4 regions of the Streptosporangium sp. CA-135522 genome follow, and region 3 is predicted to be linked to each of the others. Evidence: riboswitches for the same ligand, from Rfam matches in the RefSeq annotation. Region 3 holds a riboswitch; each other region holds the start of a gene.
The links. Region 3 has a riboswitch for cobalamin ahead of metE (5-methyltetrahydropteroyltriglutamate--homocysteine S-methyltransferase). Riboswitches for the same ligand answer to the same signal wherever they lie in the genome.
Positions count from the first base shown of each region.

Region 1: linked by a shared signal. The riboswitch ahead of ACQPYK_RS30540 (CbtB domain-containing protein) and the one ahead of metE (5-methyltetrahydropteroyltriglutamate--homocysteine S-methyltransferase) in region 3 are both predicted to bind cobalamin.
Region 2: linked by a shared signal. The riboswitch ahead of ACQPYK_RS32750 (ribonucleoside-diphosphate reductase subunit alpha) and the one ahead of metE (5-methyltetrahydropteroyltriglutamate--homocysteine S-methyltransferase) in region 3 are both predicted to bind cobalamin.
Region 4: linked by a shared signal. The riboswitch ahead of cobN (cobaltochelatase subunit CobN) and the one ahead of metE (5-methyltetrahydropteroyltriglutamate--homocysteine S-methyltransferase) in region 3 are both predicted to bind cobalamin.

Region 1 is NZ_CP192026.1:6,389,033-6,393,707, reverse strand. Features, by position in the region: gene ACQPYK_RS30550 (acyltransferase family protein) at 1-828, shown strand, start outside; gene dop (depupylase/deamidase Dop) at 915-2,429, shown strand; adenosylcobalamin (AdoCbl) riboswitch at 2,599-2,690, shown strand; gene ACQPYK_RS30540 (CbtB domain-containing protein) at 2,733-2,927, shown strand; gene ACQPYK_RS30535 (CbtA family protein) at 2,935-3,714, shown strand; gene ACQPYK_RS30530 (histidine phosphatase family protein) at 3,714-4,274, shown strand; gene ACQPYK_RS30525 (putative cobaltochelatase) at 4,299-4,675, shown strand, end outside.
Region 2 is NZ_CP192026.1:6,857,694-6,862,368, reverse strand. Features, by position in the region: gene glmS (glutamine--fructose-6-phosphate transaminase (isomerizing)) at 1-1,391, shown strand, start outside; gene ACQPYK_RS32755 (tripartite tricarboxylate transporter substrate-binding protein) at 1,533-2,561, shown strand; cobalamin riboswitch at 2,560-2,761, shown strand; gene ACQPYK_RS32750 (ribonucleoside-diphosphate reductase subunit alpha) at 3,045-4,675, shown strand, end outside.
Region 3 is NZ_CP192026.1:7,906,178-7,910,852, forward strand. Features, by position in the region: gene ACQPYK_RS37300 (hypothetical protein) at 1-149, shown strand, start outside; gene ACQPYK_RS37305 (hypothetical protein) at 289-1,389, opposite strand; cobalamin riboswitch at 1,987-2,200, shown strand; gene metE (5-methyltetrahydropteroyltriglutamate--homocysteine S-methyltransferase) at 2,296-4,512, shown strand.
Region 4 is NZ_CP192026.1:5,759,912-5,764,586, forward strand. Features, by position in the region: gene cobN (cobaltochelatase subunit CobN) at 1-2,063, opposite strand, end outside; cobalamin riboswitch at 2,178-2,367, opposite strand; gene ACQPYK_RS27405 (precorrin-3B synthase) at 2,452-3,723, shown strand; gene ACQPYK_RS27410 (precorrin-8X methylmutase) at 3,720-4,346, shown strand; gene ACQPYK_RS27415 (precorrin-2 C(20)-methyltransferase) at 4,355-4,675, shown strand, end outside.

The DNA of each region.
Region 1 (4,675 bases), 1.5 Mb from region 3:
GTCTACGGCCTGGGCGCCGCCACCGCCCTGGACCCCAAGCTCAGCCTCGGCGAGTACGGGGTCAACCTCACGATGCTCCAGCGGGCCTTCGGCGTCTACGACGCCAACGGCGTCTACTGGTCGCTGTGGGTGGAGCTCCGGTTCTACCTGTTGATCTCGGTCCTGGTGATCGTCGGGGTGACGCTCAACCGCTGCCTGATCTTCATGGGCGTCTGGCTGCTGGCGGCGGGGTTCTTCGCGGGCAGCGAGGACAAGTGGGTCGATCTCATAGTGATGCCCAAATACGCGGCGTACTTCGTCGGTGGCATGGCCTTCTTCCTGATGACCAGGCATGGGCCCAAGCTGGTTCTGTGGTGCCTGGCCGGGATCAGCGCGGGCCTGGCGGTCAACGCGGCGATCGACCGGGTCGCCGGGCGGATCGAGAAGGTCGGCTACACCGCGATGCCCGTGCCCGAGTGGGCCGTCGCCGCCGCGATCATCTGTTTCTACGTGCTCATGGCGATGGTGGCGCTGGGCTGGCTGGGCTGGCTGCGCTGGCGCGGCCTGGTCGTCCTGGGCGCCCTGACCTATCCGCTCTACCTGTTCCACACCACGGCCGCGGTCGTGGTCGTACCCGCCCTGCGGGACACGCTGCCGCCCTGGCTGACCGCCGTGGTCACCGTACTGAGCGCGACGGCCTTCTCCTATCTGGTGTACCGGGTGGCCGAACGGCCCCTCCAAGAGTTCGTCAAGGCCAGACGCCGGCGTGGGGCCGCACCGCCGTCTGCGCCGACCTCCCCGCCGCCGCAGGCTCCCTTCGCGACGGGCGAAAAGGCCTCGGTGCCATAACTGTCCGGCCACCGGGCATAGTGAAGGGTCTAGGGTCGGGCATATACACGGCGGACAAGGCGGTCCCGGATGAACAGAGGGTGCGCATGACGGTACGGCGGGTGATGGGCATCGAGACGGAGTACGGCATCTCCGTGCCCGGACAGCCGGGGGCCAACGCGATGGTGACCTCCTCCCAGGTCGTCAACGCCTACCTGGCCGCCTCGGCGGCCAGGGCGCGGCGCGCGCGGTGGGACTTCGAGGAGGAGAACCCGCTGCGCGACGCCCGGGGCTTCGACCTGTCCAGAGAGGTGGCCGACCAGAGCCAGCTCACGGACGAGGACCTGGGCCTGGCCAACGTGATCCTCACCAATGGCGCTCGGCTCTACGTCGACCACGCCCATCCCGAATACTCCACTCCCGAGTGCACCAACCCGCGAGCCGCGGTGATCTGGGACAAGGCGGGGGAGAGGGTGATGCACGACGCCGCGGTCCGCGCCTCGGCGATCCCCACCAACGCCCCGATCCAGCTCTACAAGAACAACACCGACAACAAGGGTGCCTCCTACGGCTGCCACGAGAACTACCTGATGCGGCGGGCCACGCCGTTCGCCGACATCGTCAGGCATCTGACGCCGTTCTTCGTCTCCCGGCAGGTCGTCACCGGCGCGGGCAAGGTCGGCATCGGGCAGGACTCGCGTGGTGAGGGCTTCCAGATCAGCCAGCGGGCCGACTTCTTCGAGGTCGAGGTGGGTCTGGAGACCACGCTCAAGCGGCCGATCATCAACACCCGGGACGAGCCTCACGCCGATCCGGAGAAATACCGCCGGCTGCACGTCATCATCGGCGACGCCAACATGTCGGAGATCTCGACCTACCTCAAGCTGGGCTCCACCGCGCTGGTCCTGGCCATGATCGAGGACGGTTACTTCACGCGGGATCTCGCCGTGGACAACCCCGTCCAGGCGCTGCGGGCGGTCTCCCACGACCCGACGCTCAAATACGAGATCTCGATGCGCGACGGCCGCAAGCTCACGGCCGTCCAGCTCCAGATGGAATACCTGGAGCTGGCGCGCAAGTACGTCGAGGAGCGCAGCGGCAACGGCGTCGACGAGCTCACCAAGGACGTCCTGGATCGCTGGGAGTCGGTGCTGACCCGCCTGGCGGAAGATCCGATGCAGCTGTCCAGGGAACTGGACTGGGTGGCCAAGCTGGAGCTGCTGGAGGGCTACCGCACCCGCGACGGCCTCGCCTGGTCGCACCCGCGCCTGCAGCTGGTGGACCTGCAATACTCCGACATCCGTCCCGACCGCGGCCTGTACAACCGGCTGGTGGCCCGGGGACGGATGCAGCGGCTGGTCACCGAGGAAGAAGTCCAGCGGGCCATCGAGGCCCCACCCAGCGACACACGGGCCTACTTCCGGGGTCGTTGCCTGAGCCAGTTCAGCGAGTCGGTCGCGGCCGCCTCCTGGGACTCGGTCATCTTCGACATCCCCGGCCGCGAGTCCCTGCAGCGGGTGCCCACCCTGGAGCCGCTGCGCGGCACCAAGGCTCACGTGGGAGAGCTGTTCGACCGCTGCCGCACGGCCGCCGACCTGGTGAACGCCCTCACCGGCGAATAGCGAACGCCCGCTCGCGGGGCGGCGGTCCGGACCGGACCGCCGCCCCGCGAGCCGTCTTCCCGGCCGGTAATCCACAGAGAAAAGTGGAGAAAGTGAATATTTCCGCTGTGTGTCAGGGGAAGTCTGGATTGACGGGCGATAGGTAACCGGGATACGTTCCGGGTGTTTTGTGGCGGTGCGAGGGAAATCCGGTGAGATTCCGGTGCGGTCGCGCCACTGTAACCGGCCTCAGGGCCGGGAGCCAGGTCACTCGGCCGCCACCGACCTACGAAAAGGGACGCGTCAATCCCGGAGGAGGTGGCCGTGAGCCAGATCTCGGCTCCGCACACCCAGCCCATCCCATGGGCGTCAATCACCCGCTGGCTGCTCGCCGTACCGGTGCTGCTGCTCATCGCCTACCTGGTCGCCTTCGACCAGGGAGCGATCTCGCAGACCGGGAACTACCTGCACGAACTCATGCATGACGGGCGTCATCTGCTCGGCGTCCCGTGTCACTGAGTCCCAATTGATCACCAAACTCATCGCCCGGGGCATGCTCGTCGGCCTGCTCGCCGGACTGCTGGCGGCCGTCTTCGCCTACACCACGGGCGAGCCGCGCATCGACCGGGCCATCGCGCTGGAGGAGGCGGCCGCGGCCGCCTCCCAGGCGGCCGGATCCCACGCCCACGAGACGGCCGAAGCCACCGGCCACTCCCACGAGACGACCCAGGCCACCGGCCACTCCCACGACGAAGGCGAGGCACTGGTCAGCAGGGACGGCCAGCGGTTCGGGCTGTTCCTGGCCCTGGGCCTGTACGGCGTGGCCGTCGGCGGCCTGTTCGCCCTGGCCTACGCGGCCGTGCGCGGCAGGGTCGGGCCCCGTTCGGAACCGGTGCTCGCGATCGCTCTCGCGTCCGCCGCGTTCACCGCCATCGTCCTCGTACCGTTCCTGAAATATCCCGCCAACCCACCCGCTGTCGGCGACCCCGAGACGATCAACCAGCGCACCGTGCTCTATCTGGTCGCGGTGGCCATCGGCCTGCTTTCCGTCGCCGCGGGCGCGGCCACTCACCGCTACGCAGCCCGGAGCGAGCCGTGGCTGCGCTGGCTGGCCACCGGCGCCACGGTGCTCCTGCCGGTGGCGGCGGCCTGGATCCTCCTGCCGGAGATCGACGAGGTGCCCCAGGGCTTCCCCGCCGACCTGCTGTGGGACTTCCGGATCGCCTCCCTCGGCACCCAGGCGGTCTTCTGGCTCGGTGTCGGCGCGCTGTTCGCCTTCGCCGCGCGCAGGCGCAGCCCGGTGTGATGACCCCCTCGGGGGTCACGCGGCTGCTGCTGGTCTGCCACGCCTCGACCTCGGCGACGGCACGGGCCGCGTTCCCGGGCGACGAACCGCTCGACGGACGCGGCCTGCGCCGGGCGGGCGGCATGGCCGGGCGGTTCGGACCCGGTCCGGCCGTCTGCGCCGCAGAACTGCGCTGCACCCAGACGGCCGCGGCGCTCGGCCTGAGCGCCGATCCGGACCCGGGGCTGGCCGACTGCGACTACGGCCGATGGCGCGGCAGGACGCTGGGCGAGATCGAGGCGGCCGAACCCGAAGCCCTCGCCGCCTGGCTCACCGACCCCGCCGCAGCGCCGCACGGAGGGGAGTCGATCACCGCTCTCCTCGGCCGGGTGGCCGGGTGGCTGTCCCGGCGCGCTCCCGGGCGGGTCGTCGCGATCACCCACCCCACGGTCATCCGCGCCGCGGTCGTCCACGCCCTCGGCGCCCCCGCCCCCGCCTTCTGGCGCGTCGACGTCGCGCCGCTGGCGCGCGTCGCGCTCACCGGCCGCGACGGCCGCTGGCGGCTGAGCTACCCCGAATGACGACATCCCAAGGAGACCTCCACGGTGCGTGACCCGCGTTATCCCTTCACCGCGATCGTGGGCTCGGAGGACCTGAAACTCGCCCTCATCCTCAACGCCGTCTCCCCTCGTGTCGGCGGAGTGCTGGTCCGCGGGGAGAAGGGCACCGCCAAGTCCACGATCGTGCGGGCGCTGGCCGATCTGCTGCCCGCCGTCGAGGTGGTCGGCGGCTGCCGCTTCTCCTGCGATCCCGCCGCACCTGACCCCGACTGCCCGGACGGGCCGCACGAGGCCCGTACGGGCACCGCCCGGCCCGCGCGCCTGGTGGAACTGCCGGTCGGCGCCTCCGAGGATCGCCTGGCCGGATCGCTCGACATCGAGCGCGCGCTGACCGAGGGCGTGAAGGCCTTCGAACCCGGCCT
Region 2 (4,675 bases), 1.0 Mb from region 3:
CGGTCCGGCTGGCGCTCAAGCGGATCGTCGGCACCTACGGCATCGCGGTGATCGACGCCCAGCGGCCCGGCGAGGTCGTGGTGGCCCGCAACGGCAGCCCGATCGTGCTGGGCATCGGCGAGAAGGAGATGTTCGCCGCCTCCGACGTCTCCGCGCTGGTCCGCTACACCCGCCAGGTGGTCCACCTGGAGGACGGCGAGCTCGCGGTGCTGAAGGCGGACGGCTTCCACACCTTCGCCAGCGACGCGCGCGAGACGGCCAAGGAGCCGCTGACCGTCGACTGGGACGCCGGTCACTACGACACCGGCGGTTACGAGCACTACCTGCTCAAGGAGATCTCCGAGCAGCCCGACACTGTGGCCCGGACGCTGCGTGGGCGCCTGGACGACCGCTTCCACATCGCCCACCTGGGCGGCCTCAACATGGACGCGCGCGAGACCCGGTCGTTCCGCCGCGTAAAGATCATCGGTTGCGGCTCCGCCTACTACTCGGGCCAGATCGGCGCCCAGCTCATCGAGGAGCTGGCGCGGATTCCCGCCGACGCCGAGCCGGCCAGCGAGTTCCGCTACCGCAGCCCGGTCGTGGAGCCCGACACCCTCTACGTGGCGATCAGCCAGTCGGGGGAGACCTACGACACCCTCGCCGCCGTCCAGGAGCTCAAGCGCAAGGGCGGGCGGGTGCTCGGCATCGTCAACACCGTCGGCAGCGCCATCGCCCGCGAGTGCGACGGCGGCCTCTACCTGCACGCCGGCCCGGAGGTCTCGGTGGCCAGCACCAAGGCGTTCACCTCGACCGCGGTGGCCTTCGCGCTGCTGGCGCTGCACCTGGGCCGGGTGCGCGACCTGTCCCCGGCCGACGGCCGCCGCATCTGCGAGGGGCTGCGCCGGCTGCCCGAGCAGATCAAGGAGATCCTGGCGCTGGAGCCGCAGATCAAGGAGCTCGCGCACAAGTACGCCGACTCGCCGAGCATGATGTTCGTCGGCCGGGTCCGGGGCTATCCGGTGGCCCGTGAGGGCGCCCAGAAGCTCAAGGAGATCTCCTACGTGCACGCCGAGGCCTACCCGGCCAGCGAGCTCAAGCACGGGCCGCTGGCGCTGATCGGCCCGGAGATGCCGACCGTGGCGATCGTCCCCGACGACGAGCTGCTGGACAAGAACCTCACCACGCTGGGCGAGATCCGCGCGCGCGGTGGCCGGGTGCTCATGGTCGGTCACCGTACGGCCGACCCCAAGCTGGCCGACGACTGCGTCGTGGTGCCCAAGAACGAGACGGAGCTGGACCCGATCCTGCTGTCGATCCCGCTGCAGCTTCTGGCCTACCACGCCGCCGTGGCGCTGGAGCGTGACGTGGACAAGCCGCGCAACCTGGCCAAGAGCGTCACGGTGGAATGAGCCGGAGCCGTCCCTTCCCTCCGGAATGAGCCGGAGCCGTCCCCTCCCTCTCGGCCGATAACGGCAAGACCCCCAATGTGTGACAGAAAGTGATGTGTCTGTAACCTGGGGTATTGATAGGTCTTGGGGGAAGGGGCGCTTATGTACCGTAGGCGGTTCTTGGTGCTCGCCCTGGGACTCCTGGCCGCCGGCGGCTGTGACGGGGGCCGCGGCACCCACACGCCGGTGGCGGGCCGGTTGACCGTCGTCGCGCCCGCCGCGCGGGGGCAGGGGTGGGATCGGGCCGCGCGCGCGCTGGCCATGGTCATGATCGGCGAAGGGATGGCCCGGACGGTCGAGGTGAGCGACCAGCCGGGCAGCCTGGGCGCCGCGGCGCTGGGATCGTTCGCCGCCGTCCGTGGCCCGTTCACGCGGGAGGGCCGGCTGCTCCTCACCGGGATGCCGATGATCGCGGGGGTGGAGATCGCCAACGCCGCCTCCGTGGTGGATTCCACCACCCCGCTGGCCCGCCTGGTCGGCGACTGGGCGGCTCTGGTCGTGTCGTCCGGCTCCCATCTGCGCACCTTCGAGGACTTCGCCGCCGCGCTCCGCCGCGACCCGGCCGAGCCGACGGTGGGCGGCCGGATGGAAGGCGGCTCCGACCACGTGCTCTACGGCATGATCGGTAAGTGTCTGGGGGTGGACACCCGGCTGCTGGACTACGCCGGCTACTCCGGTGGAACCGAGGCCGAGCAGGCGCTCTACGACGGCAGGGTGACCGCGCTGCTGGGCTCCGCCCGTTCCTTCGTGCCCGGGATCGCCGCGGGCCGCCTGCGCCCGCTGGTGGTCTCCTCCGGCGAGCGGATCGACGGGATCGACGCGCCGACGCTGATGGAGCTGGACGTTCGCCTGGAGTACACCGACTGGTGCGGGGTGCTCGGCCCCCGCGGCATGAGCTCCGAGGACAGGGACGCGGCCGTCGCCCTGTGTGATCGCCTCGACGCCTCGCCCCGATGGCGGGCCGTCTGCGCGGCCAACGGCTGGAACCGGGTCTATCTGAGCGGGGAGGACTTCCGCCAGTGGCTTGTCACGGAGACCGGCCGTACCCGGGAGGTGCTCAACGATCTTGGCCTGCTGAGCACTTTCGGCACAAGCTGTTGGGGTAGTTGCGTCCACCGGCCCTACATGTAGGATCCTGCTCGTTGCTGGTTCGCCCCTGACGGGGCGAGGCAAGAGGGAACCCGGTGAGATTCCGGGACTGCCCCGCAGCGGTGAACGGGAACGACCGCCGTCATTGAAGCACTGGGTGCGCCTTGCCCGGGAAGCGACGGCCAGTAGGCATGTGCGAGACGCCCGTGAGTCCGAAGACCTGCCGGCGACGTGTGGAGAGGGAGCCGAACCGGGCACCGGGGGACGCGTGGAGCGGCCCGGCGTGTGCCAGGTGAGGCGGACTCGACCATGCGTGTGGAGAGGGAGCCGAACCGGGCACCGGGGGACGCGTGGAGCGGCCCGGCGTGTGCCAGGTGAGGCGGACTCGACCACGGAAGCTGTCCAGGGCCTCGAGGGAGGGCTCGCGGAACGAGGCGGTCCGGCGTGTCCGGAGCCGCTCTTGGACGCGTGCGCCCTTCCGGCGAGAGCCGTACGGGGAATTCGAGCGCGCGAGGGGTAGCACACGTGACACAGACCTTGGTCGACGCCGCCAAGGAGACCGGCGACGGTCTGGCCGACCGCCGGTTGGCCATCGAGGAGGCGGCCGCCCGGGTGATCACCGATCCGGAGAACTCCCGGATCGCCGCCGAGCTGCTGGCGGAGCTGATCGCCGATGAGACGGCCGAGCACGGGGTTCGGACCTTCTCCGAGTCCGTCGCCGCCACCCACGCGGCCGGGCTCGTCCAGGACCGCCTGGCGGACTTCGTGGCCGCCCACGCCGAGGCGCTGGACGCGCTGGTGGAGCGGGACGCCGACGGCCGGTTCGAGTATTTCGGGCTGCGCACGGTCTACGACCGCTACCTGCTGCGCCACCCGCGGACCCGTAAGGTCTTGGAGCGCCCGCAGCACTTCTTCCTGCGCGTGGCGTGCGGTCTGTCGGAGACGGTGGAGGAGGCGGCCGAGCTCTACGCGCTCATGGCCACCCTGTCCTACCTGCCGAGCTCGCCCACCCTGTTCAACTCCGGTTCGCGCAGACCCCAGTTGTCGTCCTGCTTCCTGCTCGACTCGCCCCGTGACGAGCTGGAGGCGATCTACGAGCGTTACGGGCAGGTCGCGCGCCTGTCGAAGTACGCCGGGGGGATCGGTATCGCCTGGACCCGGGTGCGCTCGCGCGGTTCCCTGATCCGGGGCACCAACGGCCACTCCAACGGCATCGTGCCCTGGCTGCGCACGCTGGACTCCAGCGTCGCCGCGGTCAACCAGGGCGGTCGCCGCAAGGGCGCGGCCTGCGTCTACCTGGAGTCCTGGCACGCCGACGTCGAGGAGTTCCTCGAACTGCGCGACAACACCGGCGAGGAGGCTCGCCGTACGCACAACCTGAACCTCGCCAACTGGGTTCCCGACGAGTTCATGCGCCGGGTCGAGGCCGACGGCGTGTGGTCGCTGTTCGACCCCAAGGAGGTCCCGCACCTCACCGACCTGTACGGCACGGCGTTCGAGGAGGCCTATCGGGTCGCCGAGGCCGAGGGCCGCTTCGTCAAGCAGATCCCGGCGCGGTCCCTGTACGGCCGGATGATGCGTACCCTCGCCCAGACCGGCAACGGCTGGATGACCTTCAAGGACGCGGCCAACCGGACCTCCAACCAGACGGCGCGTCCCGAGAACGTCATCCATCTGTCCAACCTCTGCACCGAGATCCTCGAGGTCACCAACGACGCCGAGACGGCCGTCTGCAACCTCGGTTCGATCAACCTCGCCGCGCATCTGGACGGCCGGGACGTGGACTGGGCGCGGCTGCGCCGGACCGTCCGCACCGCCGTGCGGTTCCTTGACCGGACGATCGACCTGGGCTTCTACCCGACCCCCGAGGCGGAGACCGCGAACAAGAAGTGGCGGCCGATCGGCCTGGGGCTGATGGGCCTGGCGGATGTGTTCTTCGCGCTGCGCCTGCCGTTCGACTCGCCCGAGGCGCTGGAGCTGTCCACCCGGATCTCCGAGGAGATCGCGCTCGCGGCCTACGGCACCTCCGCGGACCTGGCCGTCGAGCGGGGCCGTCACCCCTCCTACGAGGAGACCCGGGCCGCCGGCGGCGTGCTGCACCCCGACCACTACGGGGTCGCGCGGTCGGCGGAGTGGACGGCGCTCAGGGAGCGGAT
Region 3 (4,675 bases):
TCGGCATGCTGGTCGAGTACGGCTACGCCGACCTGAGCCTTGTCACGCTCGTCGCCTGGCTGGTGGCCATCGCGGCCCTGATCGTCACGCTCTACCGCTCCGCCCGCCTGCCGTACCTCTCCCCGACCTGGGGACCCGCGGCGAGTTAGGCATGTGTGATCCCGCCCGGGGCCAGGTCACGGGGGGGCGGGGACCTTTCTTCTGAGCGCGCCGGTCTTTTGAGCGCGCCGTGCGGATCGGAGAGGATATGCCAGGTCTGGTGATGGAAGTTCGTGGAGAATCGGGCCCTCATCTGCCAATATGCACTTTACCCAGGGAGACCACGGCGCCGGGGTTTAGTCCAAGATCCCTGATTCGTTGAGACTTCCCGGTCCGGACGTTGACCTTGTAATAGCCGAAGGATCCGCCGGACTCGGGAGGGTCGGCCTTGACGATGTATTCATCGGCATCGAGCCAGCCGTATCCGATCGCATCGTTCGGCTCGGACAGAAGCCGTAGATCAAACTTGTTTACCGTCTTACCGGTCTTGGCGTTGTAGGTGACAAGATGTTCCTTGCCGTCCTCGCCGGAGTCGGCAATCACCGCTACCAGCAGGCGCCCGTCCGGTGAAAGGTCGTCCGCAAAATCATCTCCCCTCCCTTCACTGATGACCAGGCCTCGGCGGTTAAGTATGGTAACGGCGTTATTTCCGGAATCATCTTCTCCGAGTTCCGGACATGATTGTTTGGCTGCGATGACGGTGGCGGCTTCACTCAGGCCGATCACATGGCAGAAACCCGGGAAGGTAGAAGTCCGTCCCGTGGCGAACTCGGTGAGCAGGAGGCGGGGTTGAGCACCGGAGAATGCGACTGCGAAGAACCGGCCATCAGGCGATATCGCCAGGTTGTAGACGTCGTCGAGCGTCTTCGCGTCCAGTCGTGGCGAAATGGCTTTGAGTTGTGCGGCGGGCAGATCCCAGCCGACGAACTGCATACGCTGCTTGCTGAAGTACGCAACGTGATGGCCGTCAGAGGTGATACGGAGTGGCACACCTACATAGCTAGAGCCTTCCACTTGAGCTTGGCTTGCCGCATCGAAGAGGGGGATGTCACTCGAACAGTCGTCATCGCCGACGCCGACCCCCGCCCTGAACCCACCGCAACCTTCGCCGTAGGCGATATTCATGTCCTGCCTCCCTTCGCCTCTTTTGTAGTTCACACGTAGCCGCCAGTCGCTACAGGTGATGACTTTCGGCGCGGCACCCTCCTCTTCTGCCTTGGGCCGGTTATGGCAATCCGAATCCTTCGAGATGAATGCATACTGCACTGGCGGATCGAATGCCCCCGGCTTCCATTCCGGTTCCACACGAGGCCTGTCGTGACGATTCAGATAGAGGAAGCCCGCACCCAACACACCGACGATGAGGAGAACGACTCCGACACGTCGACCAGGCCCAGACCCAGGCCGGACAGCGTGGCGCTCCGCATCAGCATCTGATCCAGCTCCGCCCGAATCACGAGAAGGGACACCATTCGCCCCGGCAGCCGCCGTCAAATTCTCCACATCTCTCCGCTCGACGTTGAGGGAAAACCCAAGTCAGCCCAGTCATGAGGGAATAACGGGTGAGCGATCATACGCGTTCCCGAAGAGAACTACGAGGCTCTCCACGAGAGCAGCCGGTGAGAAAGCAGAAAGCCGGCAGGACCCTGACACGGAATCGCCGGACGTGATTCCCCCTCTCCCCGGCTGCCTCATCGTTCGGGTTCCTCCGTTGGCGTCAACTCCGCCTGTGCCCGTTGGATGGGATCAACGGTGCACGTAGCGGGCTGGGGGGACGCTCGAAGCTCGAAGGCGGCGTTGACCCCTCAATCGAGCCACGAGATCAGAAATATCGAATTTTCCGGTTATGTACCATTTTTCGTTGGCTGATCAGGCCCCGCCTCCCCTCTAACCGACATCGACTCCGCGATGTGGTGCCACCGGCCGGAGCTTTCGCCTGGAGTCGGGTTATGCTGCCGGTGCGGCTGGTTCGCCGCTCCCTTCGGCGGAGCGGTGAGGCAACAGGGAACCCGGTGTGATTCCGGGACTGCCCCGCAGCGGTGAGTGGGAACGACCGCCGTCACACGAGCACTGGGTGAGCGATCGCCTGGGAAGCGACGGCCAGTAGGAAACCGGCACGACGCCCACGAGTCCGAATACCTGCCACCGCCCGTGCGCCGATCGGCGCGCGGTCTGTGTCCATGGCCTCGCGGGAAGGCCGGGGGAACCTTCCCTCGCCATGCCCGCCAAGCCGGGTTCCACGAGGGAAAAGGACCCATGACAGACCAACGCACCACCGTCCTCGGCTACCCCAGAATCGGCCCCGACCGACAGCTGAAGAAAGCCGTGGAAGCCTACTGGGCCGGCCGCATCGACGCCGCCGACCTGGAACACATCGGCCAGAAGCTACGCGAACGCACCTGGACCGAACTACGCGACGCCGGCCTGACCGACATCCCCTCCAACACCTTCTCCTTCTACGACCAGATGCTCGACACCAGCATCATGGTCGGCGCCATCCCCGCCCGCTTCGCCGAACTGGACGGCCTGGAGCGCTACTTCGCCATGGCGCGCGGCACCCGGGGAATCGCCCCCCTGGAGATGACCAAATGGTTCGACACCAACTACCACTACCTGGTTCCCGAGGTGGGCCCGGGGACGAGGTTCCGGCTCGCATGGGATAAGCCCCTGGCGGAGTACGGCCAGGCCAGGCAGCTGGGGCTCGAGACCAGGCCGGTGCTGGTCGGCCCGCTGACCTACCTGCTGCTGGCCAAGTCCGACGCCGCCGCCTTCGCGCCGCTACGGCTCTTGGACGACCTGCTCGACGTCTACGCCGAGCTGCTGGAACGGCTGGCCACCGCCGGCGTCGTCGAGGTCCAGCTCGACGAGCCGGCGCTGGCGGCCGACCGGTCGGCGCAGGAGCTGAAGGCGCTCGCCCGCGCCTACGATCATCTGGGCGGGCTCAGCCACCGCCCGCGACTGCTGGTCGCCACCTACTTCGGCGAGATCGGCGACGCGCTGCCCGTGCTGGCCGCCACCCGCGTCGAGTCCGTGGGGCTCGACTTCGTCGCCGGGCCCGGCAACCTGACGGCGGCGGCCTTGTCTCCCGGGCTGGCCGGCAAGACCGTGGTGGCGGGGGTGGTGAACGGCCGCAACGTCTGGCGCACCGAACTGTCCGGCGCGCTGTCCACCTGCGCGGCGCTGCTCGGGCTGGCCGGGGAGGTGGTGGTCTCCACCTCCTGCTCGCTCATGCACGTCCCCCTCGATCTGGACCGGGAGACGGCGATGCCCGAGGGGCTGGCGTTCGCCCGGCAGAAGGTGGCGGAGGTCGTGGCGATCGGTCGCGCGATGCGGCGGGGACCGGACGCGGTCGGGCCCGCCGTACCGGCGAAGGCTCCGGTGGACGCGCGCACGCGGGCCCGGCTGGAGGCGCTGGGCCAGGGCACTGCGCGGGCCGGGCACGTCGAGCGAGCGGTGATGCAGCGGACGGCGCTGGGGCTGCCGCCGCTGCCGACTACCACGATCGGCTCGTTCCCGCAGACGGACGCGGTACGGCAGGCCCGCTCCGACCTTCGCGACGGCCGGATCGACCGGGCGGGATACGAGGCGGCGATGCGGGCCGAGATCGACTCGGTGATCGCGCTACAGGAGGACATCGGGCTGGACGTGCTGGTCCACGGCGAGCCCGAGCGCAACGACATGGTCCAGTATTTCGCCGAGCAGCTCGACGGCTACGCGGCCACCGAGCACGGCTGGGTCCAGTCCTACGGCACCCGGTGCGTGCGGCCGCCGATCTTGTTCGGAGATGTGGCCCGGCCGGAGCCGATGACGGTGCGCTGGGCCGTCTACGCCCAGTCGCGTACCGTCAGGCCGGTCAAGGGCATGCTGACCGGGCCGGTGACCATGCTGGCCTGGTCGTTCGTCCGGGAGGACCAGTCGCCGGCCGAAACGGCCCGGCAGGTGGCGCTGGCGTTGCGGGACGAGATCCGCGACCTGGAGGCGGCGGGTATCCGGATCATCCAGGTGGACGAGCCCGCGCTGCGGGAGCTGCTGCCGCTGCGCGCGGCTCAACGCGACGCCTACCTGGCCTGGGCGGTCGCCGCGTTCCGGTTCGCCACCTCGGGCGTGTCCGACTCCACGCAGATCCACACTCACATGTGCTATTCGGAGTTCGGTGAGATCATCGGCGCCATCGGTGACCTGGACGCGGACGTGACGAGCGTCGAGGCGGCCAGATCCCGGATGGAGCTGCTGGACGACTTGCACGCCGCCGGATACACGCGTGGGATCGGGCCCGGCGTGTACGACATCCACTCCCCGCGCGTGCTGGAGACCGAGGAGGTCGAACGGGCGCTCAGGCTGGCGCTCAGGGCGGTCGAACCGGAGCGGTTGTGGGTCAATCCAGACTGCGGGCTGAAGACGCGCGGCTATGCCGAGACCGAGGCGAGCCTGCGGAACATGGTCGCCGCGGCCCGCAGGGTCCGCGCGCTGTAGAGCGGCCCTCGCGGGAGACCGCACAGGCCGCACAGGCCACAAGCCGCACAGGCCAAGCCGCACAGGCCCCAAGCCATACAGACCGCAGGCCGCGCACGCGGGGACCGGCCTCCCCGCGTGCGCGGCCCCGGCCACCGCCACGACCACGACCGGCCCCGGCCGT
Region 4 (4,675 bases), 2.1 Mb from region 3:
CCCGCCCACATCTGGCGGGCGCGCAGCATGGCGAGCACCAGGTCGACGCGGGTCCCGCCCTCGGGGGCGGCGCCCAGCACGTGGAGGCCGTCGCGGATCTGGACGTCCTTGACCTCGCACAGCCAGCCGTCGACGTGCAGCAGGAAGTCGTCGAACTCGGCGTCGTGGGGACGGTCGTCGATGCCCAGATCGTGATCGAGCCTGGCCGCCTGGATCAGGGTCCAGATCTGGGCGCGGATCGCCGGGAGCTTCGCCGGATCCATCGCGGCGATGGACGCGTGCTCGTCGAGCAGCTGCTCCAGCCGCGCCATGTCGCCGTAGGTGTCGGCGCGGGCCATCGGCGGGACGAGGTGGTCGACCAGGGTCGCGTGGGCGCGGCGCTTGGCCTGGGTGCCCTCGCCGGGGTCGTTGACCAGGAACGGGTAGATCAACGGCAGGTCGCCGAGCGCGGCGTCGGGACCGCAGGAGGCCGACAGCCCGGCGGACTTGCCGGGCAGCCACTCCAGATTGCCGTGCTTGCCCACGTGCACCACGGCGTGCGCGCCGAAGCCGTCGGCCAGCCAGCGGTAGGCCGCCAGGTAGTGGTGGCTGGGCGGCAGGTCGGGGTCGTGGTAGATCGCGATGGGGTTCTCCCCGAAGCCGCGCGGCGGCTGCACCATGACCACGACGTTCCCGGCGCGCAGCGCGGCCAGCACGATCTCGCCGTCCGGGTCGTGCGTCCTGTCCACGAACAGCTCGCCCGGCGCGGGGCCCCAGTGCTCCTCCATCCCGGCCCGCAGGTCCGCCGGCAGCGTGCCGTACCACCGGGCGTACCGGCTCGCCGCGATGCGCACCGGGTTGCCGGCAAGCCGCTCCTCGGTGAGCCACTCCTGGTCCTGCCCGCCGGCCGCGATCAGCGCGTGGATCAGCGCGTCGCCGTCCTGCTCGGCCACGCCCGGCAGCTCGCCCTCGGCACCGATGTCGTAGCCGCGCTCGCGCATCGCGGCCAGCAGCCGCACCAGGCTCGCGGGGGTGTCCAGGCCCACGGCGTTGCCGATCCGCGAGTGCTTGGTGGGGTAGGCCGACAGCATCAGCACGATTCGCCGCTCGCCGGGTGGGACGTGCCGGAGCACGGCGTGCCGTACCGCGATGCCGGCCACCCGCGAGGCCCGCTCCGGATCGGCCACGTAGACGGTCAGCCCGTCCTGGTCGATCTCCTTGAAGGAGAACGGCACCGTGATGATCCGGCCGTCGAACTCGGGGATCGCGACCTGGGTGGCCGCGTCGAGCGGAGACAGGCCGTCGTCGTTGTCCTCCCAGGACGCCCGGCTGCTCGTCAGGCACAGGCCCTGCAGGATCGGCACGTCCAGCTCGGCGAGCGCGCCGACGTCCCAGGCTTCGTCGTCCCCGCCGGCCGAGGCGGTGGCCGGGCGGGTGCCGCCGGCCGCGAGCACGGTCACCACCAGGGCGTCCACCGTACGGAGGACCTCCAGCAGGCCGGGTTCCGCGGTGCGCAGCGAGGCGCAGTAGACGGGCAGCGCCCGGCCGCCCGCGTCCTCGACCGCCGAGCAGAGGGTCTCGACGAAGGCGGTGTTGCCTGCGACGTGGTGGGCCCGGTAGTAGAGCACCCCGACGGCCGGCCCGTCCTCGCGACGCGCCCGGCGCTCCAGGACACCCCAGCCGGGGGTGGGCGCGGGGGCGGCGAAGCCGTGCCCGGTCAGCAGCAGGGTGTCGGACAGGAACCGGTACAGCTCGGCGAGGTTGGCCGGGCCGCCGTGGGCGAGATAGGCGTGCGCCTCGGCGCAGACCCCGCCCGGCACGGTGGACAGCTCCATCAGCTCGGCGTCGGGCGCCTGCTCCCCGCCGAGCACGACGACGGGACGGGGGCCGGCGAGCAGGGCGTCCAGGCCCTCCTCCCAGGCGCGGCGCCCACCGAGCAGCCGGACCACGACCAGGTCGGCACCCTCCAGAAGGGGGGGCAGGTCCTCGGCGGTGAGCCGGGCGGGGTTGCCCAGCCGGTAGTCGGCGCCGCCGGCGCGGGCGCTGAGCAGGTCGGTGTCGGAGGTCGAGAGCAGGAGGATCATGCGCCACGCTCCGCCGGAAGCGGGGCGGCGGGGCTCGGCGGCGCCATGGGGTGGCACGGGAACGGCGGAAAACGCACGGGGCTTCCTCCCTCGGGGTCCTCGCCCCGGGTCGTCGTCGGCTACGACGGCTGGAGTCTCCTGGCTCCCGGATCGGTGCTCCCCCCGGCCTTCCCGTCCGTCGCCGGACAGTGGCCTGGGTGGGGTTCGCTCCCCGGTTACAGTGGCGGGACCGCGCCGGATTCACACCGGCTTCCTCCCTTTGCCGTCGCCATCGATGAGACTACGGCAGTCCCGTTCATTGCAAGAAACTGGCGTTAACATCCTCAGCGTGGTCATTGGCGACTTTTCTGGACGATCGCGACTCGACGCATGTCCCGGGGCGCTTCAGGTGCACGCCGCCGCCGACGGCGGCCTGGCGCGGATCAGAGTCCCCGGCGGCCGGCTGACGGCCTCCCAGCTGCGCGAACTCGCCGACGCCGCCACCGCCTGCGGGACCGGTGTCATCGAGCTGACCTCCCGGGCGAACGTGCAGGTGCGCGGACTCGGCGAGGAGAGCGGATTCGCCGCGCGCATGGCGGCGGCCGGGCTGCTGCCGTCGCTCACCCATGAGCGCATCCGCAACATCCTGGCCTCCCCGCTCACCGGCTGCGACGCGGCGGGGACGCTGGACGTCGGCCCGCTGGTCGCCGACCTGGACCGGCGGCTGTGCGCCCGGCCCGCCCTCGCCGAACTGCCCGGACGTTTCCTGTTCGCGCTCGACGACGGCCGGGGCGACGTGGCCTGGCTCGACCCCGACGCCGCGATCCTGCCGACCGGCGCGCAGGAGACCGCGCTGATCCTCGCGGGCGCCGACAGCGGTCTGCGCGTGCCGCTCGCCTCGGCGGTCGCCGCCCTGCTCGCCGCCGCCGAGGCGTTCCTGGCGGAGCTGGCCGTCCGGGACGTGCACGCCTGGCGGATCGGCGAGTTGCCCGGCGGTGTGGAGCCGGTCGCGACCCGGGTGCGCATCGCTCTGGAGACCGGCTCCGCCGGCCCGCCACGGCTCGTCCCGCCCGCGGAGCGGATGCGGGCCGAGCCGCCGCCGGCCGCGGGGGGCCCGGTGGGAGCCGTCGGGCGACCCGGCGGCGGGGTGGCCCTGGGCGTCGCGGTACCGCTGGGGCGGCTGACCTCCGCCCAGGCGGAGCTCCTGGCCGAACTGGCCGCCGGCGGGGAGGTACGGCTGACGCCGTGGCGAGGGGTGGTCCTGCCCGGCCTGGACCGCGCCGGACTTCCCCGGGCGGTCGCCCGGCTGGCGGACGCCGGCCTGGTCACCGACCCCGAATCGCCGTGGATCGGCGTGACGGCCTGCACCGGGCGTCCGGGCTGCGCCAAGTCCCTGGCCGACGTGCAGGCCGACGCGGCCCGCGCCACCGCGCCCGGCGCCGAACCGACAGCCGGGACACCGGGGACGATCGCCCCCCGTGTGGCGGATTCACCGCGCACCGGTACGCTCCCCGTGCACTGGGCGGGCTGCGACAGACGCTGCGGCCGTCCCAGAGGACGGGTCGCGGACGTGGTCGCCACCGGCGCCGGATACCGCCTGGACCTGGACGGCCGGAGCCTGACCTGTGCCGACATCGAGCAGACCACGGCCGCGCTGGCGGCCGTCAGAGGGGAAACGTGATCGACTACGTCCGTGACGGCGCGGAGATCTACCGCCGTTCCTTCGCCACCATACGCGCGGAAGCCGATCTGAGCGGCATGCCCGCGGACGTCGCCCAGGTGACGGTCCGCATGATCCACGCCTGCGGGATGGTCGATCTCGTCACCGATGTCGGGTGGTCGCCCGGCGTCGTGGCGTCGGCGCGCGCGGCCCTGCGCGCGGGCGCCCCGGTGCTGTGCGACGCGATGATGGTCGCCTCCGGGGTGACCCGCCGCCGCCTGCCGGCCGGTAACGAGGTGATCTGCACGCTGGGAGAGCCGGGCGTGCCCGAGCTCGCCGAGCGGCTGGGCACCACCCGCAGCGCCGCCGCGCTGGAGCTGTGGCGCGAGCGGCTGGAGGGCTCCGTGGTCGCCGTCGGCAACGCCCCGACCGCGCTGTTCCGGCTGCTGGAGATGATCGAGGAGGGTGCCGGCCGACCGGCCGCCGTGCTCGGGATCCCGGTCGGCTTCATCGGCGCCGCCGAGTCCAAACAAGCCCTCGCCGAGCATCCGGCAGGCCTGGAGTACCTGGTCGTGCACGGCCGCCGGGGCGGCAGCGCGATGACCGCCGCCGCGGTCAACGCGATCGCGAGCGAGGAAGAGTGAGGGACATCGTGACTGGACGTCTGTGGGGAGTGGGACTCGGGCCCGGCGATCCGGAGCTGGTGACCGTCAAGACCGCCCGCCTCCTCGGCGAGGCGGGCGTGATCGCCTTCCACAGCGCCCGCCACGGCCGGAGCATCGCCCGTTCGGTGGCCGCGCCGTACCTGCGGGACGGCCAGATCGAGGAAGCCCTGATCTACCCGCTCACCACGGAGACCACCGACCACCCGGGCGGCTATCAGGGCGCCATCGACGACTTCTACGCCGACTGCGCGGTACGGCTGGCCGCCCATCTGGACGCGGGCCGGGACGTGGTGGTGCTGTGCGAGGGC